One region of the Holtiella tumoricola genome, then DNA from elsewhere that is predicted to be linked to it. Evidence: predicted binding sites of a transcription regulator. Region 1 holds the regulator's gene; each other region holds the start of a gene.

What was found. Region 1 encodes Rex, which represses fermentation and respiration genes when NADH is low (regulators of the CRP and FNR family bind a similar motif). Its sites were predicted from a motif close to ATTGTTAANTANTTAACAAT; they were not measured.
Region 2: PBV87_RS05570 (phosphoenolpyruvate carboxykinase (ATP)) is a predicted target of Rex. The motif match lies at 1,612-1,631, and genes of this name have one in related genera.
Region 3: PBV87_RS04245 ((2Fe-2S) ferredoxin domain-containing protein) is a predicted target of Rex. The motif match lies at 1,302-1,321, and genes of this name have one in related genera.

What each region holds. Positions count from the first base shown of each region.
Region 1 is NZ_JAQIFT010000007.1:69,513-72,804, reverse strand. Features, by position in the region: gene PBV87_RS01130 ((2Fe-2S)-binding protein) at 1-399, opposite strand, end outside; gene PBV87_RS01125 (FAD binding domain-containing protein) at 414-1,202, opposite strand; gene PBV87_RS01120 (redox-sensing transcriptional repressor Rex) at 1,617-2,255, opposite strand; gene PBV87_RS01115 (ABC-F family ATP-binding cassette domain-containing protein) at 2,397-3,292, shown strand, end outside.
Region 2 is NZ_JAQIFT010000020.1:23,866-27,157, reverse strand. Features, by position in the region: gene PBV87_RS05585 (DUF975 family protein) at 1-61, shown strand, start outside; gene trhA (PAQR family membrane homeostasis protein TrhA) at 135-782, opposite strand; gene PBV87_RS05575 (DUF1836 domain-containing protein) at 952-1,521, shown strand; gene PBV87_RS05570 (phosphoenolpyruvate carboxykinase (ATP)) at 1,760-3,292, shown strand, end outside.
Region 3 is NZ_JAQIFT010000016.1:138,874-142,165, reverse strand. Features, by position in the region: gene PBV87_RS04250 (MATE family efflux transporter) at 1-1,099, shown strand, start outside; gene PBV87_RS04245 ((2Fe-2S) ferredoxin domain-containing protein) at 1,336-1,587, shown strand; gene PBV87_RS04240 ([Fe-Fe] hydrogenase large subunit C-terminal domain-containing protein) at 1,578-3,287, shown strand; gene PBV87_RS04235 (SpoIIE family protein phosphatase) at 3,287-3,292, shown strand, end outside.

The sequences.
Region 1 (3,292 bases):
TGTACAACGGCATAAGTTTCCTGCTAAATAATGTTTAATCTCATCTACTGTTGGATTAACTAATTCTTTTTTCATTGCTAATACGTTCATAATAAAGCCTGGGCTACAGTAACCACATTGTTCTGCACCCTCATTAGCCATAAATTCTGCAAATACTTTAACTTCTTCTTCAAGCCCTTCTAATGTTGTCACCTTTCTTCCATTTGCACGTGCTGCTAATGTTGAGCAAGATAAAACAGGTACTTCATCTAACCACACTGTACATAAGCCACAATTAGCTGTATCACAACCACGTTTTACACTGTAATAACCTTCACTACGCAAGAAATCAATAAGGAGTAAATCACTTTCAATTTCTCTTTCATGTACTTTATTATTAATCCATACTTTTATTTTCATGATGCTCTCCTCACTTATGCTCTAATCTCATCTATAGCTCTTTTAACTAATGCTTGTGCTAACTGTTTGCGATAAGCTTCACCTGCTCGTAAGTTAGTCCCAAAATCTAACTCCTCTACAACCTTTTGTGCAGCCGCCTCAATTGTAGATTCTGTTAAACCACCTTGTAATAAAGCTTCTGCTTCATAGGCACGTTTTGCTTTATGAGGTCTTGCCCCTACCGAAATTTTTACGCCTTCATCAGCCTGACTTACAGCTACTGCAAGTACTGGGAAATCTGTTGCACTATTGCGCTGAGTATGATAGCTCGCTTTACTATCACTTTTTCGGATCATAACTTTTACAAGTATATCTTTATTTCTCTTTGCATTTACAAAGTCTTCTAAAGGCATAACACCACCTTTGTAAAGTTCCACATAAGTATCTAAAGCAAGCAGTGCTGTTAATACATCTGAAAAACCAAATCTTCCAAATACACTTCCACCTATAGTTGCAACATTTCTAAATTGTGTTCCTACAATGTCCTTAACACAATTTGCTACAATACCATCAAAATGCTCTTGTAAAAGCCTACTTGTTTCTACCTGTCTTAGGCTTGTCATACATCCGATTTCAATGTATTCATCTGTTTCTGTAATTTGGTCAAGTCCAAGTTTAGATAAATCAATAGCAGTATGTACAGCTTGTTTACCCATTTTAAGCCATAGCATGCCCCCTAAAATAACATTTTTCTTGTTGGCTACAAGCGTTTCGTACGCTTCTTCTAAACTAGTTGCTAATAAATACTGGTTAATGGTAATCACGCAAGACTCTCCTTTTATATTAAATCTATTTTTAAAATATTTTAGGCGCTAAAAAAGAGAAAAACTACAGTTTTCTAGCTTCCCTCTATCTATTTTCTTAATTATTTTTTTAAAATCCTATAATAATTTCTCTAATTATTATATTAGAATGTAAACTTACGTAAGTCAATACAATTTCGAACATTTTTCATTTCTATCGACTTTATAGTTCTATTTTTTCTTCATTTTATATAGAACCACTTATTTTTTCAAAAAAAATGTTCGGAATTCTTTTATTATATTCTGCTATCATTCTTATCTTTTTTCTAAGATAAATGTATAAAAAAATGTCCATCTATCTCTGTTATTTTTCAACGTATGATAGACGAACATTCTAAGTTTACGACTTTCCATATAGTTTGGAAGTTATTGATTTTATTCACCTTCACATTCATTAATTCTGTAAGCTAATGTCATTAATGAATGTGATAAATGTACATTTTCTACTTGTACGCCGTCTGGTACAAATAAATCTACAGGTGAGAAGTTCCATAAACCTCTTACACCCCATTTAGCCAGATTTTCGGCTGTTTCTTTAACTTTAGTCTTAGGCATTGTCAAAATAGCAATATCTACTTTATGTTCCTTAACGAACTCTTCCATTTTGTCTATATCCAGAACTTCTATTCCACGAATACTCATACCTACAAGTCTTGGATTGACATCAAATAATCCGATTAAATTAAAACCACGCTTTTCAAAGCTTGTATAATTTGCAAGAGCCTGTCCTAAATTCCCTACCCCTACAATAATCATACTATGTGTATTTTCAAGTCCTAATATTTTTCCGATCTCTTTGTGTAAATATTCAACATTATATCCATATCCTTGTTGTCCGAAACCGCCGAAGTTGTTAAGATCCTGCCTAATTTGAGAAGCTGTAACTTTCATTTTTTCACTTAGTTCTCTAGAAGATATTTTAGTTACGCCATTGTCAAGCAATTCTCCTAAATACCTATAGTACCTTGGCAATCTTCTAATTACTGCCATTGAAATCTTTCTCTCTTCAGTCACATCTTTACCTCCTTCTTTTTACTCTTATTCTATAGTATAGCATTTTAGTTTTTTTTTTGTCAATCTACATAGTTCATTCATAGCTTTTATTTTTGTCGTTTTTCTGTTAATATGAAACTACAATAATGAGGAGGTTCACTTATGATTGCTAATTGTCATGGTATTCGTAAGTCTTTTAACGAAGAACTTGTGTTAAAAGATGTTTCATTTCATATAGAAGATACAGAAAAAGTTGCCCTAGTTGGAAATAACGGGGCCGGCAAAACAACTTTATTCCGAATTTTAACTGGGGAACTTCACCCTGATGAAGGTGATCTATTTTTTGCAAAAGGATCCACTATTGGTTACTTAGAACAAAATATGCAGTTTAATTCTACTCATACGGTATATGAGGAATTACTTCATGTATTTGATGAGGTCATTGCATTAGAAGCTAAGCTTCATCAAATGGAAGAAGAAATTTCTCGTACTCATTCTATGGAATTAACCCATACGTACGATGCACTCCGTATAACTTTTGAAGATAAAAAGGGCTATGAATATAAAAGTCTTGTAAAAGGTGTTCTAAAAGGATTAGGCCTTAAAGAAGAAATTTATAATCAACCCATTACCACTTTATCCGGTGGTCAAAAAACACGTGTTGCCCTTGCTAAGCTTCTTTTAGAAGAGCCTAGCCTTCTCCTTCTTGACGAACCAACTAACCATCTTGATATCGCAGCTACAGAATGGTTAGAAAATTACTTAAGAAGTTACAAAGGTGCAGTTCTTGTAATCTCTCATGACCGTTACTTCCTTGATCGTGTTGTAACGAAAGTCGTTCACTTAGAATTTGGTCGTGCTATGGTCTATAATGGCAATTATAGTAACTTTATCATTGAAAGTGAAAAAGTCTATGAAGCAGCTATGCATCAATATGAAAAACAGCAACAAGAAATTGCCAAACAACGTGCTGTTATCGCTAAACTTCGTCAATTTAATCGAGAAAAATCTATCAAACGTGCAAGAAGCCGTGAAAAACTTTTAGATAAAATAGAAGT
Region 2 (3,292 bases), on a different contig from region 1:
GCTTATACCTTATATGGAGGTCACCTTGGCAAATGTTTATAGGAAACTAGCAAGTCAATAGATTCTATAGAATAATAGACTAAAAAAATAGAAAGGGCTGCATAGTAGCCCTTTCTATTTTTTTAGTCTATATATTATAATACGTAATTAAATACACACCAGTAATGGCATGCACTACCTAATAGCACAAAAATATGAAAGAGTTCATGGAAACCAAATTGTTCAGATATATTTGGCTTTTTAAAGCCATAAATAATACCCCCAATAGTATACATGATACCTCCTAGTGCTAACCATGTAGTGCCACCTACACTAAGCGCTTTGGTAAGAGGATTGAGTGCTAGGAGAGCAACCCATCCCATGCCAATATAAAAACTCGTTGATATCCAGCGTGGCATATTAATCCAAAACATTTTGAGTGTAATACCTATGATTGCTAAGGTCCAAACTAATGTAAGAATAGTAATTTGCCATACTCCAGAAAGCGTTAATAAACAAAATGGAGTATATGAGCCAGCGATAAGTATGAAGATCATAGAATGATCTAATTTTTTTAGCTTTAATAATACAGCATCTTTAGCACGTACAGCATGATAAATACCACTAGCAGTATATAAACTAACCAGGCTTAACCCAAAAATAATAATTGAGACAATAGCTGTTGTAGTAAGAGGAAGACCTTTACCACCATATATAAGTAAAAATATTGTTCCTACAAGAGATAAACCAGCACCTAAAAGATGTGTGTACGCATTAATAGGTTCTCTAACAGAATTATTCATTTAAACATCTCCTAACTATAATATGTAGTTTTTAATACTACTTAATATTATAACTAAAATATATCATATCATACATTCTATAGTCAATATAGTATCTAGAATAATTTGGCTTGATTTTATAAGGGGGATTAGTTATGATAAATTTAATAGGACTAAAGAAGGTGCGAATATGGAAAAGAAGTGGTTAGAAGAACAAGTAGCAAGCCTTAGATTAGATGAACATATGGCTTTAGAGGACATTCCTAATCTTGATTTATATATGGATCAATTGATTACTTTATTTGAAAGTAATCTTAGCCATACTAAGCGACATGAAGACGATAAGTTACTTACAAAAACAATGATTAACAACTACACAAAAGATAAAGTATTAATGCCAGCGCATAAGAAAAAGTATACAAAGGATCATATTGTTTTAATGCTACTTCTTTACCAATTAAAAAGTATTATTAGCATTAGTGATATAAAAGATGTATTTTCTGTGTTAAAGCAAGAAGATAATATAGATAGCGAGACATTAACAAATCTTTATAAGGCTTGTTTGAATAGTAGAGAGAAAGAAATGAGTTATTTTGAACTAGGTATAGAAAAAAGAGTTGATACTGTTAATGAGGAATTAGATAAATGGGGAATAAAAGATGAAAAGATAGGGGCAGCCCTTTTAGTCTTTACCTTAATTGAGCAAGCAATATATCATAAACGTTTGGCTGAAATTATTATTGATAAATGTATTAAATAATAAATAAAAAAGTTATGTTAATTAGTTAATTAACATAACTTTTTTATTTATTGAATGATATTTTTAATTAAATATAGATTTATATATATAGTTGTTAATTTATTAATAATATCTGAAATTTGTATTGACAAACATTGTAACAAATTAGATAATTATAATTGGGAAACGATTTTTTTTTGAATAATATTCCTAATAGCTATGTATATTTTACTTATGTGTAAATAAGGAGGAGTTTATAATGGCAACAAAATCTAGATTTCCAAGAACTGAAATTGGTGCAAACAATCCTATCTTTGGACAAATTCGTACCACAATTGAAACAGCATTTTACGGTAATAATGTAACACCAGTAACTTCTTTAAAAGAAGCTTACAAACTTGCTGCAAATGCACCAGGTACAATCGTAACAGATATTCCTGTATATAGACCAGACCTACTTGGTTTAGATGATGATACAAAAATTCTTCTTTTCAATGATGGTGCTGTAAGTGGACGTGCAGCAGCAGCTCGTAAAATTATGGGTGAACCAGGTGTTAACCAAGGTGAATATGCTCTTAAGATTAGTGAAGCTATCTACAAAGCACGTACTAAAAAATTATATCATGCACAAGCTATTGTAGGTCTTGATAAAGATTTTTCAGTAAAAGCACATCTTTGTATTCCAGCAACACAAGAAAATATTATGTATTCATGGTTATTAAACTTCCAAGCAATTAATGAAGAAGTAGCTAAAATGTATGCAGATTCTAAGGTATATCCAGATGGAGACCTTTACATATTCTCAGATCCAGATTGGTCACACCCAGATCATCCAATGGGACTTACATTCTTCGATCCAGAACATAACTGTGCAGCTATCTTAGGTATGAGATACTTTGGAGAACACAAAAAAGGTACATTAACACTTGCTTGGGCTATGGCTAATCGTCATGGCTATGCATCATGCCATGGTGGACAAAAACGCTATAACTTAGAAGATGGTAAATCATTTGTTGCTGGTGTATTTGGTCTTTCAGGATCAGGTAAATCAACACTTACACATGCTCGTCATGGTGGTAAATATGATATTACAGTACTTCATGATGATGCTTTTGTTATCTCAACAGAAAATGGTTCATCAGTAGCACTTGAACCAGCATACTTTGATAAAACACAAGACTATCCACTTACATGTGAAGATAACAAATATCTTGTTACAATGCAAAACTGTGGTGCTACAATGGATGAAGATGGTAAAATCGTTCCTGTTACAGAAGATGTTCGTAATGGTAACGGTCGTGCAGTAAAATCAATTCTTTGGTCACCAAACCGTGTAAATAAATTTGATGAACCAGTTAATGCAATCTTCTGGATTATGAAAGACCCTACAATTCCACCAATTGTTAAATTAAGTGGTGCAGAACTTGCTTCTGTAATGGGTGCTACACTTGCTACAAAACGTTCAAGTGCAGAAAGACTTGCTCCAGGTGTTGATCCAAATGCATTAGTAGTTGAACCATATGCTAACCCATTTAGAACATATCCATTAGTAAATGACTATGAAAAATTCAAAGCATTAGTTGCTGAAAGAAATGTAGATTGTTATATCTTAAATACTGGCGATTTCATGGGCAAAAAAGTAACACCAAAAGATACTTTAGGTGCTCTTGAAGCAGTAGTAGAAGGTAAAGCAGAATTCAAACCATGGGGACCATTCTCAGATATTCAAATTATGGAGATTGAAGGCTTTGTACCAAACTTTGAAGATGCTCAGTACGTTGAACAATTACAA
Region 3 (3,292 bases), on a different contig from region 1:
TATTAAGCGTATGTTGGGGCTAGCGCTTATGGTGGGAAGTGTTTATGCCTTAGTCATCACTGTTGTTGTACAGGTATTTCCAACGCAAATGATAGGCTTTTTTAATAAGGAACCTAAAATTTTAGAACTTGGCACAAGTTACATAAAAATCGTTTCGTTTAGTTATATTTTAACAGCGATTACATTTGCTTATAGTTATGGGCTTAGATGTATTGGGCGTACAAAACTACCTATGGTTGCGAGTGCTATTGCAGTACTTATAAATATTATTTTTAATGCCATTTTTATTTTTGGATTAGGTATAGTAGAACCAATGGGGGTAGCCGGAGCAGCTCTTGCAACACTCCTTGCACGTATTGTAGAAACAGTATGTATCGTTGGTGGGATTTATATTAAAAAGTATGAGCTTGCAGCAAAAGCAAAAGAACTTTTTGTAGTCCCAAAAGAATTGATAGAAAAAGCAACCAAACCTATGCTTGCTATTACAGCCAATGAAATATGCTGGGGACTTGGTTCACTGATCTACACTAAAGCTTATGGACATATTGGTTCGACGGCAGTTACAAGCATTCAAATTGTTAATACCATTACAAACTTTTTCTTAGTGGTCATCTTTGCTATTGCGGCAGCAGTCCTTACTATAATAGGAAATGCCATTGGTGAAGGAGATATAGACAAAGCAAAATTATATGCTAAGCGTATTATTATCTTATCTACAGGACTAGGTATTTTGATTTCAATAGGGATTGCATTAACGGCGCCATTGGTTGTGAGTTGTTTTAATGTCACACCAGAAGTAGCTCAAATGACAATTAATGTATTACTCATTAATGCAGTAATTATTATACCGAGAGTTTATAATATTGTTATGATTATTGGTATTTTTAGAGGTGGTGGAGATACAAAATGCTCCCTTATTTTAGAAGCATGTACTATGTGGGGAATAGGTGTGCCCTTATCCTTTATTGGTGTCTATGTATTTAATTTAAGATTAGAGTATGTAGTGATGATGCTTATGCTAGAAGAAGTGGTGAAAGCTATTTTATGTATGACACGTTTTAAATCGTATAAATGGATTCATAATATGGTAGAGCATTAAATAAAAAAATACTTAAAAAGTATAAATGTTTGATGAGCATAAATACATTGTATAAATGGAGAAGAAAGAGTTATAAAACAATGAGCAATCTTGTTTTATAACTCTTTTTTCTATAGTTCGCATTCATATCATAACCTATGTAAAGAATTTTCCAAAGAAGGTTGATACTATGAAATAGAAAGTTTATAATAAAATCATAGTATTTGTTAAAATTTAGACTATTCAGGGGTGAGTCTATGGAAATTAAAGTATGTGTAGGAAGTGCATGTTATGTGAAAGGGTCTCATGACGTGATAGAAAGGCTTCAGCAACTAATCCGAGACTATCATTTAGAAGAACGTGTCATTTTGAAAGCAGCATTCTGTCTGGGGCATTGTACAGAGGCAGTTTCAGTAGAAATGGAGGGCTTGATTTATAGTGTTCCAAGAGAAGGTGTAGATGACTTTTTTAAAGAGCAAGTCTATAGGAGAGTGAGAACATGCAAGTAATGAATTTTTCAAGTACCAACTGTAAAAATTGTTATAAATGTGTCAGAACATGTGCAGTGAAGGCTATCGAAGTGAAAGATGATAAGGCACATATTATAACAGAAAGATGTGTGGCATGTGGCCATTGTTTAGTCGTATGTCCTCAAAATGCAAGGGATGTCAAATCTAGTTTAGACCAAGTTAAGGCAGCACTTGTAGAAAAGAAGCAAGTCGTTGTTTCTTTAGCACCCTCTTACCGTGCCTACTTTGAAGAAAGTAATAAATTTATAGCAGGGCTACGTGCACTTGGCTTTAATCAAATAGAAGAAACAGCTGTAGGAGCAGAAGTTGTTTCTAAAGCTTATGAAGACTACATACAAGAAACCGAGATAAAGGAATTGATTACAACATGCTGCCCATCTACGGTGAGACTTATTGAGCGCTATTATTCTGATTTGATTCCAAATATGATGCCTATTGTATCACCTATGATTGCACATGGGCGTATGATCAAAGAGGTTTCACCAGAAGCGTATACTGTCTTTATTGGACCTTGTATCTCAAAAATCTGTGAAGCCCTTAGTGAAGAGCTAGATGGGGATATAGATGCTGTACTTACCTTTGATGAAATCATGCACTATTTTGGTGAACAAGGCATTGATTATAAAAAATTAGAGCCAGATGAACCCAATCTTGTAGGGACTTTAAGAGGTAGTAAGTATCCTGTAGTAGGTGGTGTTTTAAATGGTATACGTAAAGTGATAGAGGATAATCATCTAGAAGTATTACGTGTACATGGTATGGAAAACTGCAAAGAAATACTCAATGACTTACGAGCAGGTAAATTGAAAAATGTATGTATTGAGATGAATATATGTAGTGAAAGTTGTATTGCAGGGCCAGGAGGTCATAACCAAGAAGGCAGCGTATTTACAAGATTAAGTGCCATTCAAAAGTTTATGCGTAAGCCAGTAGATCAAAAAAGTGATGTGAAATACTATAATCCAAAAGTATCTTTCTTACGTAATTTTAAAAATAAGCAGGTAGAAATTTATACAGCAACCAAGGAGCAGATTCATCAAGTCCTAGAAAGCATGGGAAAAGTTGAAAAAAGTGATGAACTAAACTGTGGAGCTTGTGGCTATGAAACTTGTCGTGACAAAGCTATTGCTGTATTACATGGTATGTCTCAAATAGATATGTGCTTACCTTATACAAGAAGTATTGCAGAAAGATTAAGCAACGAAATTTTCTACAACTCACCGAATAGTATTTTAATATTAGATAGACATTGTAAATTAATAGATATGAATCCAAGTAGTGAACAGCGCTTTGGATATAAAGGGGATTTAATGAAAGGTAAAAGCATCAGTATTATGATGGATCCTAAGCCTTTTGAAGAAGTGCTAAGAACAAAAACTTCTTCAAATAAGGAGAAAGTAGAATTTACAACCTATGACTTTATTGCCTATAGACATATTATTTACCTAGAAAAACAAAAAGCACTTTTGGTCATCTTTGCAGATATTACAGATGAAGAAAAGCGTAAAAAAGAAGTTTTAAGTTTAAAAGAAAGTACACTGGATGTGACTCAGTCTATTATTGACAAACAAATGCGTGTTGCACAAGAAATAGCCAGTTTGTTGGGAGAGACAACTGCTGAGACAAAAGTGGCTATTATGAAACTTAGGAAAGTGCTGAATGAAGAAGGTGACCGCTAGTGAGG